One region of the Kitasatospora sp. NPDC057512 genome, then DNA from elsewhere that is predicted to be linked to it. Evidence: riboswitches for the same ligand, from Rfam matches in the RefSeq annotation. Region 1 holds a riboswitch; each other region holds the start of a gene.
The links. A riboswitch is a leader RNA that binds a small molecule or an ion and turns the genes downstream of it on or off. The one in region 1 is predicted to bind cobalamin.

Region 1 (5,513 bases):
CGCGCAGGCCCGGCGGAATGGGAGGAACGTTCATTCCCGGACGGGGGGAATCCCACCGGGAAAAGCGGCGGGGACCAGCCGAAAACACCCTCGCGCACAGGGGGGGTGAACACACGCCCTAGAGGAGCGGGGTGAGCCAGCGGCGGAGGAGTTCGGTGTAGCGGTCGGGGGCGGTGTTCCAGAGGGTGGCGTGGTCGGCGCCGGGGAAGGGCTGGAGGCTCACCACGTCGCGGCGGGCGGCGGCCAGCTTCTCGGCGGCGCCGAAGGGCGCGATCCGGTCCTCGGGGCTGTGCAGGAGGAGGGTGGGCACCCGCAGGTCGGTGCCGTCGGCGATGCGGCCGAAGTCGGCGAGGTCGACCCCGGTGCGGCCCTCGGCGGCGAGGGCGCCGAGCTCGGCGGCGACGCCCTGGAAGCCGGCCCGGGCGGCGTCCCGGCGGGCGGAGGCGGGCAGGTCGAGCACGGGCGAGTCGAGGACCAGGCCGCGGACGGCGTGCGACCAGGCGGAGCGGGCCACGGTCTGGAGCACCATGGTCGCGCCGACGGACCAGCCGTACAGGATCACCTTGCCCGCGCCGCTGTCGAGCGCCAGCCGGACCGCCGCCTCGATGTCGCGCCACTCGGTCTCGCCGAAGTGGCTGAGCCCGTCCGGGGAGGCGGGGGCGCCGCGGTCGCCGCGGTAGGTGACGGCGAGGGCGGGCAGGCCGAGCCGGTCGAGGACGGGGAGCACCGGGAGGGTCTGCCGGCGGTCGTCGCCGGGGCCGTGCACCAGGATCACCCAGGTGCCGCGCTTGCCGTCGAGCCGCCAGGCGGGAAGGGCGCCGAGCTCTCCGTCGGCGGCGGTGTCGGCGAAGGCCAGGCCGAGCGCCTCGGTGGGGTCGCCGAGGTGGACCCGGGGCGTGAAGCGGACCTCGGTGCCGGGGGCGAGGGTGCCCCGGTCGGCGCGGGCCAGCCGGCGGGTGACGCCCTGTTCGTCGGCGTGCAGGACCTCCTCGACGACCGCGTGCCCGCCGTCCGCCCACTCGACCGCCCAGCGGCCGGGGCGCAGGCTCGCGGGGCTGCGGGTGAAGGTGACCCGGCCGGGAGCGAGGGCCCGGACCAGGACCGGTCCGGACTCCTGGACGGCGGTCACCGGACGGACCATCCGCTCGGAGGCCCGGCGGCCGACCACCAGTACGGCGGCCCCCACCGCGGCGGCCGCCACGACGGCGGCGGTTCCCCAACGCATTTCGCTCCCCGCTCTGTTGTTCACGGACGTTGTTCACGGATGTTGTTCACGGACCGGACGGTGTTCGAGCCCCAGTTCACCGGCGCTCCGCCCGACCGGCCACCGGGCTGGGCCGTCCGGGTCACCCGGGCGGCGGTCCCGGGGTGCTCGGGGGTGTCGGTGGCGGGGTACCGGTGGCGGGCGGTCGGGGCGGGGCCGCGCCGGGCGATCCGACGGGGTGTCAGCGGCGCCCCCGTGTGACCAACCCCTCCGTGACCTCGGTTGACTCCCGGTTCGGGCCCGTGATGGGATCCTGGGGCCAAACGGAGGCATGGAGAGGAAGCCGGTGGAAGTCCGGCGCGGTCCCGCCACTGTCACCGGGGAGCACGCTCGGAACATCGCCACGGCGGGCCGTCGACGGCCGCTGGAAGGCTCCGGGGGTGCGTTCGACCCGGAAGCCAGGAGACTCTCGCCGCCGTCACGTCGATCCAGGGCGCGGACCCTGAGTGAGGACACGCACGCGATGCAGGCTGCCCCGCCCGGCCGGACTCCGAGCTGCCCTCCGCCGTGCGGCCGATGACCCCGCGCGCGCCTTCGCCCTCTCCTGCGCCGCGCCCGCCCGGCCGCGCTCGGGGCCCACTGACCCGCGCCTCGCGCCCGCTGGCCCGCGCCGCCGTGTTCGCGCTCGGCGCCGCTGCGGGCTACGCCGCCGACGCCCGCTTCGCCGACCCCCGCCGGGGCCACCCGGTGGCCGTCTTCGGCAGCGCCGCGACCCGGCTGGAGCGGCGGCTGTGGCGCGACGGCCGCGCCGCCGGGGCCGGGTACACCGCGCTGTGCGTGGGTACGGTCGCGGCCGGAGCGCTCGCCCTGGACCGTACGGTGGGCCGGCGCCCGCTGGGCCGGGCGGCGTTGGCGGCGGCCGCGACCTGGACGGTGCTCGGCGGCACCTCGTTGACCCGGGAGGCGCGCACCATCGGCCGCTCGCTGGCCGCCGGCGACCTCGCGGCCGCCCGGGAGCGGCTGCCGCACCTGTGCGGGCGGGACCCGAGCGCGCTGGACGGGCAGCAGATCGCCCGGGCGGTGGTCGAGTCGGTGGCCGAGAACACCGCCGACGCCGTGGTGAACGCGCTGACCTGGGGCGCCCTGGCCGGCACTCCCGGCCTGCTGGCCTTCCGCGCCGTCAACACCCTGGACGCCATGGTGGGCCACCGCTCGCCCCGCTTCGCCCGGTTCGGCTGGGCCTCGGCCCGGCTGGACGACGTGGCGGGCTGGCCGGGCGCCCGGCTGACGGCGCTGCTGACGGTGGCCGCCGCCCCCGAGCCCCGGACCGCCTGGCGGGTCTGGCGGCGCGACGGCTCCGCGCACCCGAGCCCGAACGCGGGCCAGGCCGAGTCGGCGTTCGCCGGCGCGGTGGGCGTACGACTGGGCGGGACGCTGCGGTACGGGGAGCGGGTGGAGCACCGGCCTGTGCTGGGGGCGGAGCTGCGGCCGGTGACGGTGGACGACATCGAGCGGGCCTGCGCGCTCTCCCGGCGGGTGGGCGCACTGGCGCTGGGTACGACGGTCGCGGGGCACGTCCTGCTGCGGGCACTGCTGAAGAGGGGACGGGCATGAGCAACGCACTGCTGGTCGCGGGGACGACCTCGGACGCGGGCAAGAGCGTAGTGACGGCCGGGATCTGCCGGTGGCTCGCCCGCCAGGGCGTACGGGTCGCGCCGTTCAAGGCGCAGAACATGTCGCTCAACTCCTTCGTCACCGCCGACGGCGCCGAGATCGGCCGCGCCCAGGCGATGCAGGCACAGGCCGCCCGGGTGGAGCCGGAGGCGGCGATGAACCCGGTGCTGCTCAAGCCGGGCGCGGACGGCCGCAGCCAGGTGGTGCTGCTCGGCCGGCCGGTGGCCGAGGTCGGCGCGCTGGACTACCGCGAGCGCAAGCCCGTCCTGCTGGAGCGCGCCCTGGAGTGCCTGGCCGACCTGCGCGGCCGCTACGACGTGGTGGTCTGCGAGGGCGCGGGATCGCCCGCCGAGATCAACCTGCGCGACCGCGACATCGCCAACATGGGCCTGGCCACGGCCGCCGCCCTGCCGGTGGTGGTGGTCGGGGACATCGACCGCGGCGGGGTCTTCGCGGCGATGTACGGGACGCTGGCGCTGCTGTCGGCGGAGGACCAGCGGCACGTGGCGGGCTGGTTCGTCAACAAGTTCCGCGGCGACGCGCGGCTGCTGGCGCCCGGGCTGGAGATGCTGCACGAGCTGACCGGCCGTCCGGTGCTGGGCACGCTGCCGATGCTGCCCGGGCTCTGGCTGGACGCCGAGGACTCGCTGGACCTGTCCACGGTGGCGGACCGGGCGGACGGGCCCGGACCGCTCGGCGCGGACGTGCTGCGGGTGGCCGTGGTGCGCTTCCCCCGGCTGTCCAACTTCACCGACATGGACGCGCTCGCGCAGGAGCCGGGCGTGCTGGTCCGCTGGGCGACCAGGCCGGAGGAGCTGGCCGACGCCGACCTGGTGGTGCTGCCCGGCACCCGGGCCACCGTCGCGGACCTCGCCTGGCTGCGCGAGCGCGGCCTGGAGCCGGCCCTGAAGGCGCGGGCGGCGGCCGGACTGCCGGTCCTCGGGGTCTGCGGCGGCTACCAGATGCTGGCGCACTCGATCGTGGACGAGGTCGAGTCGAAGGCGGGCGCCGTCGACGGCCTCGGCCTGCTGCCGACGCACGTGCGGTTCGGCGTCGAGAAGGTGCTGGCACGGCCGGTCGGCGAGGCGTACGGGCAGCGGGTCGAGGGCTACGAGATCCACCACGGGGTGGTGACCGTGGAGGGGGGCAGCCCCTTCCTGGACGGCTGCCGGGTCGGCCCGGTCTGGGGCACCACCTGGCACGGCGCGCTGGAGAACGACGGGTTCCGCCGCGAACTCCTGCGCGAGGTCGCCGAGTTGTCCGGCCGGGCGTTCGTCCCGGCGCCGGACACCTCCTTCACCGCGGCGCGTGAGGCCCGGCTGGACCGGCTGGGCGACCTGATCGAGGAGCACGCGGACACCGACGCGCTGTGGAAGCTGATCGAGGGCGGGGTGCCGGCGGCCGGATCGCTGCCGTTCCTCCCGCCCGGGGCCCCTGGGAGTGACGCATGAGCCGAGTAGCGCAGCGCTGGGCAGGACCGCCGAACCGGGCGGGGCAGCAGGGCCGGGCACGATCACGGAGTCAGGCACGACAGGAGTGGGGTACGGCATGAGTGACGTCCGCTATCCGTTCACCGCGATCGTCGGCATGGCCGACCTGCGGCTCGGGCTGCTGCTGAACGCGGTCTCCCCGGCCGTGGGCGGCGTGCTGGTGCGCGGCGAGAAGGGCACCGCGAAGTCGACCATGGTGCGCGCGCTGGCCGGCCTGCTGCCGTCCATCGCCACCGTCGACGGCTGCCGCTTCGCCTGCGACCCGGCCGCGCCCGACCCGCAGTGCCCGGACGGGCCGCACGCCGCCGTCGAGAGCCACGAACGGCCTTCCCAGCTGGTCGAGTTGCCGGTCGGCGTGGCCGAGGACCGGATCGTCGGCTCGCTCGACCTGGAGCGGGCGCTGGCCGAGGGCGTCAAGGCCTACGAGCCCGGACTGCTCGCCCGGGCGCACCGCGGCGTGCTCTACATCGACGAGGTGAACCTGCTCCAGGACCACGTGGTGGACCTGCTGCTGGACGCCGCCGCGATGGGCCGCTCGTACGTCGAGCGCGAGGGCGTGTCGGTGCGGCACGCGGCCCGCTTCCTGCTGGTCGGCACCATGAACCCGGAGGAGGGCGAGCTGCGGCCGCAGCTGCTCGACCGGTTCGGCCTGACCGTCGAGATCGCCGCCACCCGGGACCCGGCCGAGCGCGCCGAGGTGGTCCGCCGCCGGCTCGGGTACGACGCGGACCCGGCCGGCTTCGCCGCGCGGTTCGCCGAGGAGGAGCGGGCGCTCGCCGAACGCATCACCGCGGCACGGGAGTTGCTGCCCAAGGTCGAGCTGACCGATGTGGCGCTGCGTCAGATCACCGCCGTGTGCGCCGCGTTCGAGGTGGACGGGCTGCGCGCGGACATCGTGATGGCGCGCACCGCCGTCGCGCTGGCCGCCTGGGACGGGCGCACCGAGGTGCTGGAGGAGGACGTCCGCAAGGCCGCCCAGCTGGCACTGCCGCACCGCCGCCGCCGCAACCCCTTCGACGCGCCCGGGCTGGACGAGGAGCAGCTGGACCGGACGCTGGAGGAGCACGCGCAGCAGCAGGAGGAGGAGCCGGAACCCGAGGGCGACGGCCCCGGACCGGACGGCGGCGGCGACGACGACAACGGCG
Region 2 (5,513 bases), on a different contig from region 1:
TTCACCCCGCTCTTCGTGATGAGCCGGATCACCGGCTGGACCGCCCACATCACCGAGCAGCTCGCCTACAACGCCCTGATCCGCCCGCTTGCCTGCTACGACGGGCCGGGCCAGCGGCCGGTGCCGGCCTCCGCGTAGGAGACCGGCACCGCCGTCCGGTCAGGCCCGCGGGGTGGTGAAGCGGTAGCCGGAGTCGATCAGGGAGGGGAGGAAGCGCGCGAGGGCGGCCACCGTCTGCGAACGGTCGCCTCCGCCGTCATGGGTGAGCACGATCGCTCCCGGGCGCATCTCCTTCGTGAGCCGACCGAGGATCACGTCCGTCCCCGGCTCGGCCCAGTCCTCCGGGTCGACCGTCCAGCCCATCGGCCTCATCCCGAGCTCCCTGCTCGTCCTGAGCGTCCTCGGGGCCCAGTCCCCGCCCGGGGCCCGGAACCAGGCGGGCGACTTGCCGGTGATCCCGCCGAGGAGGTCGGAGGTGCGTGTCAGCTCCTCCCGCACCTGGGCGTCGTCGGGAAGGTGGCGGAGGTCCGGATGGCTCCAGGTGTGGTTTCCGATGCGGTGCCCCCGCGCCGCGATCTCCCGGACCAGGTCGGGACGGGCGGCCGCGTTCTCGCCGATAAGGAAGAACGTCGCCCGGATCCCGTGCTTCTCCAGCAGCGCCAGGACGTCGGGGGTGTGGCGCGGATGGGGTCCGTCGTCGATGGTGAGGGCCACCACCTTCCCCTCGTCGGCGAGTTCGAACAGCGGCCGACTCTCCGCCTCGGTCAGCACCCTGGGGGCTTCCGGCGCTGTTTCAGGCGCGGCGTCCGGCGCGGCTTCGGGCCCGGCTTCCGGTACGACTTCCGGCGCGGCCGCCGGGGGCACAGGCGCCGGCGGCGGCCCGGCGTTCCCTCTCGGCGCGGTGCCGGGTTCCCCGGCCCGCCGTGCTCCCCCGCACCCTGCGGCGCCGAGGACCGACAACCCGGCCGCGGCCAGGATCAGCCTTCGCGAGACAATCTGATGATCTGACATTTTCTGGGTGTCCCCCCGGGCCTGACACCCCCTCCCGGCCTTCACCCCGAGGGACTCACACCACCACCCGGAAGGCCCCAGGGCCGCACGGTCGGCGGCACGGTGCCGGGCGTCCGTCACCGTCGCCCGGCCGTTCGGCCCCGCCCGGGCGGCTCAGCCGGCGAGCTCCTCGCGCAGCAGGCGGGCAGCGCCGACCAGGCTCTCCAGGGAGGCCCGGGTCTCCGGCCAGCCGCGGGTCTTCAGGCCGCAGTCGGGGTTGACCCAGAGCCGTTCGGCCGGGATCGCGGCCAGGCCCGCGCGCAGCAGGGAGACGGCCTCCTCGGTGCTGGGGACGCGCGGGGAGTGGATGTCCCAGACGCCGGGGCCGACCTCGCGCGGGTAGCCCGCCTCGGCCAGTTCACCGGCGACCTCCATGTGGGAGCGGGTGGCCTCCAGGGAGATGACGTCGGCGTCCAGTTCGTCGATCGCCGTCATGATGGCGCCGAACTCGGCGTAGCACATGTGGGTGTGGATCTGGGTGTCGGCGCGGACGCCGGAGGTGGCGAGGCGGAAGGCCTCGGTGGCCCAGTCCAGGTACGCCGGGCGGGCGGCGGCCCGCAGCGGGAGGGTCTCGCGCAGGGCCGGCTCGTCGACCTGGACGACGGCGGCGCCCCCGGCCTCCAGGTCCGTGACCTCGTCGCGCAGGGCGAGGGCGACCTGGCGGGCGGTGTCGGCGAGCGGCTGGTCGTCGCGGACGAAGGACCAGGCGAGCATGGTGACCGGGCCGGTGAGCATGCCCTTGACCGGGCGGTCGGTCAGGCCCTGGGCGTAGCGGAACCAGTCCACGGTCATCGGGTGCGGGCGGGAGATGTCCCCGGCGAGGACCGGCGGGCGCACGTACCGGGTGCCGTAGGACTGCACCCAGCCGTGCCGGGTGGCGAGGTAGCCGGTGAGCTGCTCGGCGAAGTACTGGACCATGTCGTTGCGCTCGGGCTCGCCGTGCACCAGGACGTCCAGTCCGGCCTTCTCCTGGTACGCGATGACCTCGCGGACCTCGGCCTCCATCCGCTCCCGGTACGCTCCATCGTCGATCCGACCCGCCGTCAGATCGGCCCGGGCGACGCGCAGTTCGGTGGTCTGCGGGAAGGAGCCGATGGTGGTGGTCGGCAGCAGCGGCAGGCCGAGCCGGGCGCGCTGGGCCTCGGCCCGCTGCGGGTAGGCCTGGGCGCGGCGGGCGTCCGCCTCGGTGACGGCGGCGATCCGGGCGCGCACCGCCGGGTCACGGGTGATCGGCGAGCCCGCGCGGGAGGCCAGGTCGGCCCGGTTGGCGGCGAGGTCGGCGGCGATCGCGCCGGTGCCTTCGCGCAGGCCGCGGGCGAGCAGCGCCGCCTCGGCGGCCTTCTGCTTGGCGAAGGCCAGCCAGCGGGCGATCTGGGGGTCGATGTCGCGTTCGAGGGTGGCGTCGATCGGCACGTGCAGGAGGGAGCAGGACGGCGCCACGTCCACGGTGTCGGCGAGGCCCAGCAGGGTGGCCAGGGTCGTGAGGGACTTCTCCAGGTCGTTGATCCAGATGTTGCGCCCGTCGATCACCCCCGCCACCAGCCGCTTGCCGGGCAGGCCGCCGACGGCGGCGAGGTCGTCCAGGTTGGCGGCGGCCGGCCCGGTGAAGTCCAGCGCCAGGCCTTCGACGGGGGCCTTCGCGAGGACGGGCAGGGCGTCGCCGAGCCGGTCGAAGTAGCTCGCGACCAGCAGTTTCGGCCGGTCGGTGAGGGCGCCCAGCTCGCGGTAGGCCCGGGCGGCGGCGTTGAGCTCGGCCGGGGTGCGGTCCTGCACCAGCGCGGGCTCGTCCAGTTGCACCCACGCGGCGCCGGCGGCGCGCAACTCGGCCAGCAGCTCCGCGTAGACGGGCAGCAGCCGGTCCAGCAGGGTGATCGGCTGGAAGTCGGCGGCCACCCCGGGCGCCGGCTTGGCGAGCAGCAGGTAGGTGACCGGCCCGACCAGCACCGGGCGGGCCGCGTGGCCGAGCAGCAGCGCCTCGCGCAGTTCGCCGACCGCCTTGGCCGGGTTCGCCGTGAACACCGTGTCCGGACCCAACTCCGGTACCAGGTAGTGGTAGTTGGTGTCGAACCACTTGGTCATCTCCAGCGGCGCGACGTCCTGGTTGCCGCGCGCCATGGCGAAGTACCCGTCCAGCGGGTCGGTTTCGACCGCGTCCCGGTACCGGGCCGGGATCGCGCCGACGGCGACCGTGGTGTCCAGCACGTGGTCGTAGAACGAGAAGTCACCGGTCGGGACCTCTTCGACGCCGGAGTCGGCGAGCTGCTGCCAGTTCCCCCGGCGCAGGTCGGCGGCGGTGGCCAGCAGCACCTCGGCGGCGACCGAGCCCTTCCAGTAGCCCTCGATGGCCTTCTTGAGCTCCCGGCCCCGGCCCTGGCGGGGGTAGCCGTACGCGGTGGCGACGCTCGCCGCGGCTGCGGACTTCGTGGTCAAGGGACTCTCCTTCGCGAGTCTGTCTCCTCAGAAACCCGGAGACGGCACGAGGGCGCGAAGGGATGACGTACCCGGCGACGGCCGTCACGAGAACGCGTACGGGCCTGCTCCGCCAGGTATGGTCGCCGACCCGCCCACGAGGTCACCGGATAGCCGCACGCGGATCGTCCGCGGGCGGGCAGTGGCAGGTCTTCGGACTCGCGGGCGCGTCCGTCCCGTGAAGGGCGGACACCTACTGGCCGTCGCTTCCCAGACCCGTCCCGGGTCCAGTGCGTATGACGGCGGTCGTTCCCACTCACCGCTGCGGGGCAGTCCCGGACTGGCCAGTCGAAAGGCGTCACCGGGTTCCCTCTTGCGACGCCCTGCCTGGCGGACAGGGCGAACCAGCTGCACCGTCAGCTTAGGGGCAAAGCGCCGGCCTGGCGCGGGAATCTCGGAACCCGTCCGCATGGTGGGACGCCACCGTTGCCTCGCGGCGCCTGCGGTCAGGTCCGCTTCGGGGTATCCGGCGTGCCGGGCAGGGCGGCGTGGATGTCCGCGATCAGTCCGGTCGGGCCGCCGGGCGGGGCTTCGAAGCGCACCGTGGGCTCGAAGTTGGCGCGGCGGGCCGCGCGGCGGAAGACGGTGAGGACGGCCGGCCCGACGACGAGCGCGGCGGTGAAGGTGGTGACGGCGCGGCCGGTGTCCCAGCCGAGCGAGGTGGCCAGGTCGAACAGCAGGTAGCGGTGCCACTGCTCGGTGAAGGGCAGGCCCGGCAGGTAGGCGATCGAGCTGTTCGGATCGGTGGAGAACGGCCAGAAGGAGAGGTTCAGCAGGAAGCCGAAGAGGTAGCCGGAGAAGGCCCCGTACCCGGCCAGCAGCGGCACCTCCCAGCGCCGCCCGGCGCCCGGCAGCAGCCCGGCGAGCATGCCGACGAAGGCGCAGCCGAACATCTGGTACGGCATCCATGGGCCGACCCCGCCGGTGAGCAGCGCCGAGGCGAACAGCGAGGTGCAGCCGAGGGTGAAGCCGAAGCCGGGGCCGAAGACCCGGCCGGCGAGCACCAGGATGAAGAAGACCGTCTCCACTCCGGCGGTCCCGGCGCCGAGCGGGCGGAGTCCGGCGTTGACGGCGGACAGGACGCCGAGCATGGCGAGGGCCTTGGCGTCGATGCCGCCCGCGGAGATCTCCGCGATGACGACGGCGAGCACCAGGACCAGCAGGGCGCCGAAGATCAGCGGCGGCGCGTAGTTGGAGCCGAACCTCCCGGGGGCGACGACGAACGGCCAGGTGAAGGCCACCAGCCCGACGAAGGCGGCCAGGGCGACGACGACGCGGGCCCGGCCGGGGATCCGGACGGCGGTCACCGGGCGGCCTCCGCCGCATCCAGGGCCGCCGCCACCTGACGCACGGTCAGACAGCCGAGCGGGGCGAGGATCTTGGCGGTCTGCGGGGCGAAGGTGGGCGAGGCGACGATGACCTCGGCGGTGGGCCCGTCGGCGACGATCTCGCCCTCGGCCATCACCACGACGCGGTCGGCGGCGGAGGCGACGAACTCGACGTCGTGGGTGGAGACGACGACCGTACGGCCCTCGGCGGCGAGGGCGTCGACGATACCGGTGAGCGCCTCCTTCGCCTGGTAGTCGAGCCCCCGGGTGGGTTCGTCCAGCAGCACGACCCGTGGTGCGGCGGCGAGTTGGATCGCCAGGACGAGGGCCAGCTTCTGCCCCTCGGAGAGGTCCCGCGGGTGGGTGCCGTCCGGGATCCCGGGGGCCAGGCGGTCGAGGACCTGCCGGGCGGTCGGCCCGCCGGCGCCGTCGGCTTCGAGGTCGCTCTGGGCGAGCTCCTGGGCGACCGTCTCCAGGTACAGCAGGTCGGTGGGGGTCTGCGGGACGAGCCCGACCAGCTGCCGGGCCCGCGCCGCGGGCAGCCGCTTGGGGTCCGCGGCCGGTCCGCCCCCGGCGCCGGTGACCTTCACGCTGCCGCCCTGGCGGGGCCCGGAGCCCTGGAGGGCCCACAGGAGCGAGGACTTGCCGGAGCCGTTGCGGCCCATC
Region 3 (5,513 bases), on a different contig from region 1:
GGCGCTCCTGGCACTCCGGGCGCGACCCCCGCGCCCGCCCAGCCCAAGGCCCTGCCGGCCGGCGTCCCGTACGACGTCACGCCGCTGCTCAGGCCGAGCCGCAAGTACCTCGGCGCCGCCCTGCCCGACGTCCCCGCCACGATGGACGCGCTGCCCGGCTACCGCGACGCGATCGGCAAGCAGCCCAACGTCCTGGAGTTCTACGCCCACTGGAAGGGCGGCTTCGACACCGCGGGCGCCCGCCGGATCCACGACGCCGGGGCACTGCCCTTCATGGCCTGGGAGCCGCACGACCGCTCGCTCGCCTCGATCGCGGCCGGCGACACCGACGACTACGTGCGCGGCGTCGCCAAGGCCGTGGCCAGGTTCAACCTGCCGATCGCCGTCAGCATCGCCCACGAGATGAACGGCGACTGGTACCCGTGGGGCCGTCAGGCCGCCACCCCCGAGGACTTCGTGGCCGCCTGGCGCCACGTCCACGACCTCTTCGACCAGGCCGGCGCCACCAACGTGATCTGGGTCTGGAGCCCCAACATCACCGACCCCGCGCCCAACACCCGGCTGGCGCCGTACTACCCCGGCGACACCTACGTCGACTGGGCCGGCATGACCGGCTACTTCACCAAGACCGGGCCCAAGACCTTCGACGCGCTCTACGGCCCGACCATGGCCGAGATCCGCGGCTTCTCCCAGAAGCCCTTCTTCATCAGCGAGACCGCCTCCGAGCAGGGCAAGCGCCAGCTCGCGGACATCGACCAGCTGTTCTCCGGGCTGGAGGCGCACGACGACATCGTCGGCTTCGTCTGGTTCAACATCGTCAAGCGGGCGGACTGGCGGGTCGAGGCCGTGCCGGACACCCTCGCCGCGTTCAAGCAGCGCGTGTCCGACCCCCGTTACGGCTTCGACATCCGGAACCCCTGATGAGCACTGAGTCCGAGTTCTCCCCCGTCCCGCACGGCCGCTCCGCCCACGGCCCGGCCGCCGAGCCGGACCCGGAGCCCGATGGTCCCAGGGCCGCTGCGACGGCGGGCAGCCCCGACGCGCCCCGTACGGCCGCGGCGGTCGACAACCCCGACGGCGTCGAGCTGGCCCCGTACACCATCCCGCAGGTCCCCGCGATCGGCTGGGACCCGGGCACCAGCCCCCGCCGCCGCTGGATCGCCCGCGGCCTGCTGGGCGCCGTCCTGACCGTCCAGGCCGCCCTCTCGCTGCGCCTGCTGGCCGCCGCGCACCCCGACGAGGCCGCCGCCATGGTCGCCGGCCGCCAGCAGCTGGCCCACCTGCTGCACGGCACCCCGGTCACCACCGACCTGGTCGACCGGGTGCACGGCTCGCCCTGGCTCTACCCGCCGCTGGCCGGCGCCGCCGCCGACGCCAACGGCATCTGGGGCACCCGGCTGCTCAGCCTCGGCTTCGCGCTGCTCACCACGGTCCTGCTGTACTCGCTGACCCGGCGGCTGTTCAACGAGCGGGTCGCCATCTGCGCCATCGCCGGGTACGCCGTCCTCCAGTCCACCGTCGTGGTCGGCTTCTACGCCGCGCCCGAGTCCCTCGCCGTCCTGCTGGTCGCCCTCGCGGCCTGGACCACGGTGTTCACCGCCGGCCGCCATCCGGCCCTGGCCCTGCTCGCGGCCCCGCCCACGGCGCTGGCCTGTGCCACGGCCTACTCCGCGGCCTTCGCCGTCCCCGCCCTGGTCGCCCTCGCCTTCGCCTGCGCCCGGCCGTACCACCGGGTGGGCCCGGCCGCCCTGCGCGCGCTGCTGGCGGCCCTCGGCACCCTCGTCCTGCTGCTCCCGTACGGCACCCTCGGCAAGGTCGCCGGGTGGTCGCCCTCGCGCGGCAACGCCCCCGGCTCGGCCGGCTCGATCCTGCTCGGCACGCTCCAGTGGGCCGGCCTGTTCACCGTCCTCGCGGTGGCCGGCACCATCGCCTACGCGCGCCGCGAACAGATGCCCGAGCACGACGCGCCGGAGAAGGACGCCCTCCCCACCACCCGGGGCCGGCGCGCCCTGCTCGGGGCCGTCCTGACCGCCACCGCCCTGCTGGTCCCCGCCGCCCACCTGTGGACCGGCACCTCCGGCGCGCTGTTCCGCCACCTCGGCTACGGCATGCTGCTCGCCGCCCCGCTCGCCGGGGTCGGCCTGACCCGGCTGGTCGGCGCCCACTTCCGCCACCCCCAGCTCGGCATCCTGGTCTGGGTCGCCCTGCTCGCCCTCGGCCTGGAGCAGTCCGCCCTGCGCTACCAGAACGGGCCCGACTCCGGCCGCCTGCTGGCCGTCCTGCGGGTCCACACGGAGCCCCAGGGCCGCTACCTCACCGAGGTCGACGGACTCGCCGAGTACTACCTCGGCGGCGTCTCCAAACCCGAGCAGTGGGTCTCCGCGCGGGCCGGCACGGACTACCGCGACGGGGCCGGGACCGAGCACCACGGCGACGACGGCAGCGTGGCCGCGATCCGGGACGGCTGGTTCACCATGGTCGTCCTCGACAGCACCGCGCCGAGGGCCACCGACCGGGCCCTGAGCGAGGCCCTGAGCACCGCCGGACACTACCGGCTGGTCGCCCAATTCACCTCGCCGACCGGCGATTCGAGTACGTACAAGGTCTATCTGAAGCACTGACCGGCCGCCCTGCCCACGCACATCCGCGACACGACAGGCACAACATATGGTGCCGCCGCAGTCCGGCGGCACTACATGTATGCTCGCTTCTGCTGTCGATGCAGGGGAACCCGGTGCGAATCCGGGACTGCCCCGCAGCGGTGAGCGGGCGGCTCCAGCAGCCGCACCCCGCGAGTCCGAGTACCTGCCGACGGCGTGCGCCACGGCCCTCCCGCAGAGGCCGCGCCGGCACGAGCAGTACCCCTCCGGGCCTCGCGGGCGGGCCGGGGAGTCACCTCGCGCGACGCTTTTTGCGTTCGCGCCGTGCTCCCCTGCCCAGATCGGCCCGGTAGCCCCCGAGCACCGCCGCCGATCGCCGCCAGGAGAGAGCGCCTTGACCACCGCTGCCTCAGCCACCCTGCCCGCCCAGGGCTCCGGTACCGCCTTCACCGACCCGACGGTCTCCGACCCCGGGGGCGCGCTGCTGCGGCTGCTCACCGACCGCAGCACCGACCTCACCGAGGTCGACCCCGGCCATGTCGCCGCCGCCGCGCTGCGCGGCCGCCACGCCGGCTCGGACTTCGCCGAGCTGCGCGGGCTGGCCGTGGACGCCGCCGCGTCGATGATCGCCGAGGACCCCCAGTACTCGAAGCTGGCCGCCCGCCTGCTCGCGCTGGAGATCGTCGACGAGGCGAACAGCCAGGGCTCGGTGTCCTTCTCCGCCTCGATCGCCGTCGGCCACGCCGAGGGCCTGATCGGCGACACCACCGCGGACTTCGTCGCCAAGCACGCCGCCGCCCTGGACGCGCTGATCGACGCCTCGGGCGACGACCGCTTCGAGTACTTCGGCCTGCGCACCGTGCAGTCCCGCTACCTGCTGCGCCACCCGATCACCCGCAAGGTGATCGAGACCCCGCAGCACTTCCTGCTCCGCGTCGCCTGCGGCCTGGCGGTCGGCGACAGCGAGCAGTCGGTGCGCGAGGTGTCCGAGCTGTACGGCCTGATGAGCCGCCTGGAGTACCTGACCTCCTCGCCGACGCTCTTCAACTCCGGCACCCGGCACCCGCAGATGTCGAGCTGCTACCTGCTCGACTCGCCGCTGGACAACCTGGACTCGATCTACAACCGCTACGCGCAGATCGCCCGCCTGTCCAAGCACGCCGGCGGCATCGGCCTGTCCTACTCGCGCATCCGCTCGCGCGGCAGCCTGATCCGCGGCACCAACGGCAAGTCCAACGGCATCGTGCCGTTCCTGCGCACCCTCGACTCCTCGGTCGCCGCCGTCAACCAGGGCGGCCGCCGCAAGGGCGCGGCCTGCGTCTACCTGGAGACCTGGCACGCCGACATCGAGGAGTTCCTGGAGCTCCGCGACAACACCGGCGAAGAGGCCCGCCGCACCCACAACCTCAACCTGGCGCACTGGATCCCGGACGAGTTCATGCGCCGGGTCAACGCCAACCAGGACTGGTCGCTGTTCTCCCCGGCCGACGTGCCGGAGCTGGTCGACCTGTGGGGCGCCGACTTCGACGAGGCCTACCGCAAGGCCGAGCTGGCCGGCAAGGCCGTCCGCACCATCCCGGCGCAGACCCTGTACGCCCGCATGATGCGCACCCTGGCGCAGACCGGCAACGGCTGGATGACCTTCAAGGACGCCTCCAACCGCGCCGCCAACCAGACCGCCCTGCCGGGCCGCACCGTGCACTCCTCCAACCTGTGCACGGAGATCCTGGAGGTCACGGACGACTCCGAGACCGCCGTCTGCAACCTCGGCTCGGTCAACCTCGGCGCCCACGTGGCCCCCGGTGCCACCGCCGACGACCTGATCGGCGCCATGGACTGGGAGCGCCTCGACGCCACCGTCCGCACCGCCGTGACGTTCCTCGACCGCGTGGTGGACATCAACTTCTACCCGACCACCGAGGCCGGCACCTCCAACTCCCGCTGGCGGCCGGTCGGCCTCGGCGTGATGGGCCTCCAGGACGTCTTCTTCAAGCTGCGGATCGACTTCGACTCCGCCGAGGCCGCCCGCCTGTCCACGCTGATCGCCGAGCGCATCATGCTCACCGCGTACGAGCGCTCCGCCGACCTGGCCGAGCAGCTCGGCCGCCACGAGGCGTACGGCGAGACCCGCGCCGCCCGCGGCGAGCTGCACATCGACCACTTCCCGACGGCCGCCCCGCAGTGGGCCGACCGCTGGACGGCGCTGCGCGCCCGGATCGCCGAGACCGGCCTGCGCAACTCGCTGCTGCTGGCCATCGCGCCGACCGCGACCATCGCGTCCATCGCCGGCGTGTACGAGTGCATCGAGCCGCAGGTGTCCAACCTGTTCAAGCGCGAGACGCTGTCCGGCGAGTTCCTCCAGGTCAACCCGTACCTGGTGCGCGAGCTCAAGGAGCTCGGCGTCTGGGACCAGCAGACCCGCGACGCCCTGCGCGACGCCAACGGCTCCGTCCAGGACCTGAACTGGCTGCCCGCCGAGGTCCGTTCGCTGTACCGGACGGCCTGGGAGCTGCCGCAGCGCGCGCTGATCGACCTGGCCGCGGCCCGCATGCCGTACCTGGACCAGAGCCAGTCCCTGAACCTGTTCATGGCGGCGCCGACCATCGGCAAGCTCAGCTCGATGTACGCCTACGCGTGGAAGGTCGGTCTGAAGACCACCTACTACCTGCGTTCGCGCCCGGCCACCCGCATCGCCCAGGCCGCGTCCGGCACCGCCCGTGCCGCCGCGCCGGCGCCGGTGCCCGTGAACACCCCCTCCCTCACCCCGGAGCAGGAAGCCGCCATCGCCTGCTCCCTGGAGAACCCCGAGTCCTGCGAGGCCTGCCAGTGAGCACCCCTGAAGACCGCAAGATGCTGCTCGACCCCGGCTTCGAGCTGACCCTGCGCCCGATGCGCTACCCGTCGTTCTACGAC

Region 2: another riboswitch for cobalamin. It lies ahead of metE (5-methyltetrahydropteroyltriglutamate--homocysteine S-methyltransferase); the one in region 1 lies ahead of ACFU6K_RS18870 (cobalamin biosynthesis protein).
Region 3: another riboswitch for cobalamin. It lies ahead of ACFU6K_RS16985 (ribonucleoside-diphosphate reductase subunit alpha); the one in region 1 lies ahead of ACFU6K_RS18870 (cobalamin biosynthesis protein).

What each region holds. Positions count from the first base shown of each region.
Region 1 is NZ_JBHVET010000267.1:1,129-6,641, forward strand. It holds gene ACFU6K_RS18865 (alpha/beta hydrolase family protein) at 119-1,225, opposite strand; cobalamin riboswitch at 1,540-1,673, shown strand; gene ACFU6K_RS18870 (cobalamin biosynthesis protein) at 1,880-2,818, shown strand; gene ACFU6K_RS18875 (cobyric acid synthase) at 2,815-4,329, shown strand; gene ACFU6K_RS18880 (putative cobaltochelatase) at 4,427-5,513, shown strand, end outside.
Region 2 is NZ_JBHVET010000180.1:6,314-11,826, reverse strand. It holds partial or broken gene ACFU6K_RS14785 (citrate/2-methylcitrate synthase) at 1-138, shown strand, start outside; gene ACFU6K_RS14780 (polysaccharide deacetylase family protein) at 160-771, opposite strand; gene metE (5-methyltetrahydropteroyltriglutamate--homocysteine S-methyltransferase) at 1,165-3,480, opposite strand; cobalamin riboswitch at 3,646-3,883, opposite strand; gene ACFU6K_RS14770 (ECF transporter S component) at 3,966-4,826, opposite strand; gene ACFU6K_RS14765 (ABC transporter ATP-binding protein) at 4,823-5,513, opposite strand, start outside.
Region 3 is NZ_JBHVET010000225.1:4,768-10,280, forward strand. It holds gene ACFU6K_RS16975 (glycoside hydrolase family 26 protein) at 1-921, shown strand, start outside; gene ACFU6K_RS16980 (glycosyltransferase family 39 protein) at 921-2,621, shown strand; cobalamin riboswitch at 2,694-2,828, shown strand; gene ACFU6K_RS16985 (ribonucleoside-diphosphate reductase subunit alpha) at 3,019-5,430, shown strand; gene ACFU6K_RS16990 (ribonucleotide-diphosphate reductase subunit beta) at 5,451-5,513, shown strand, end outside.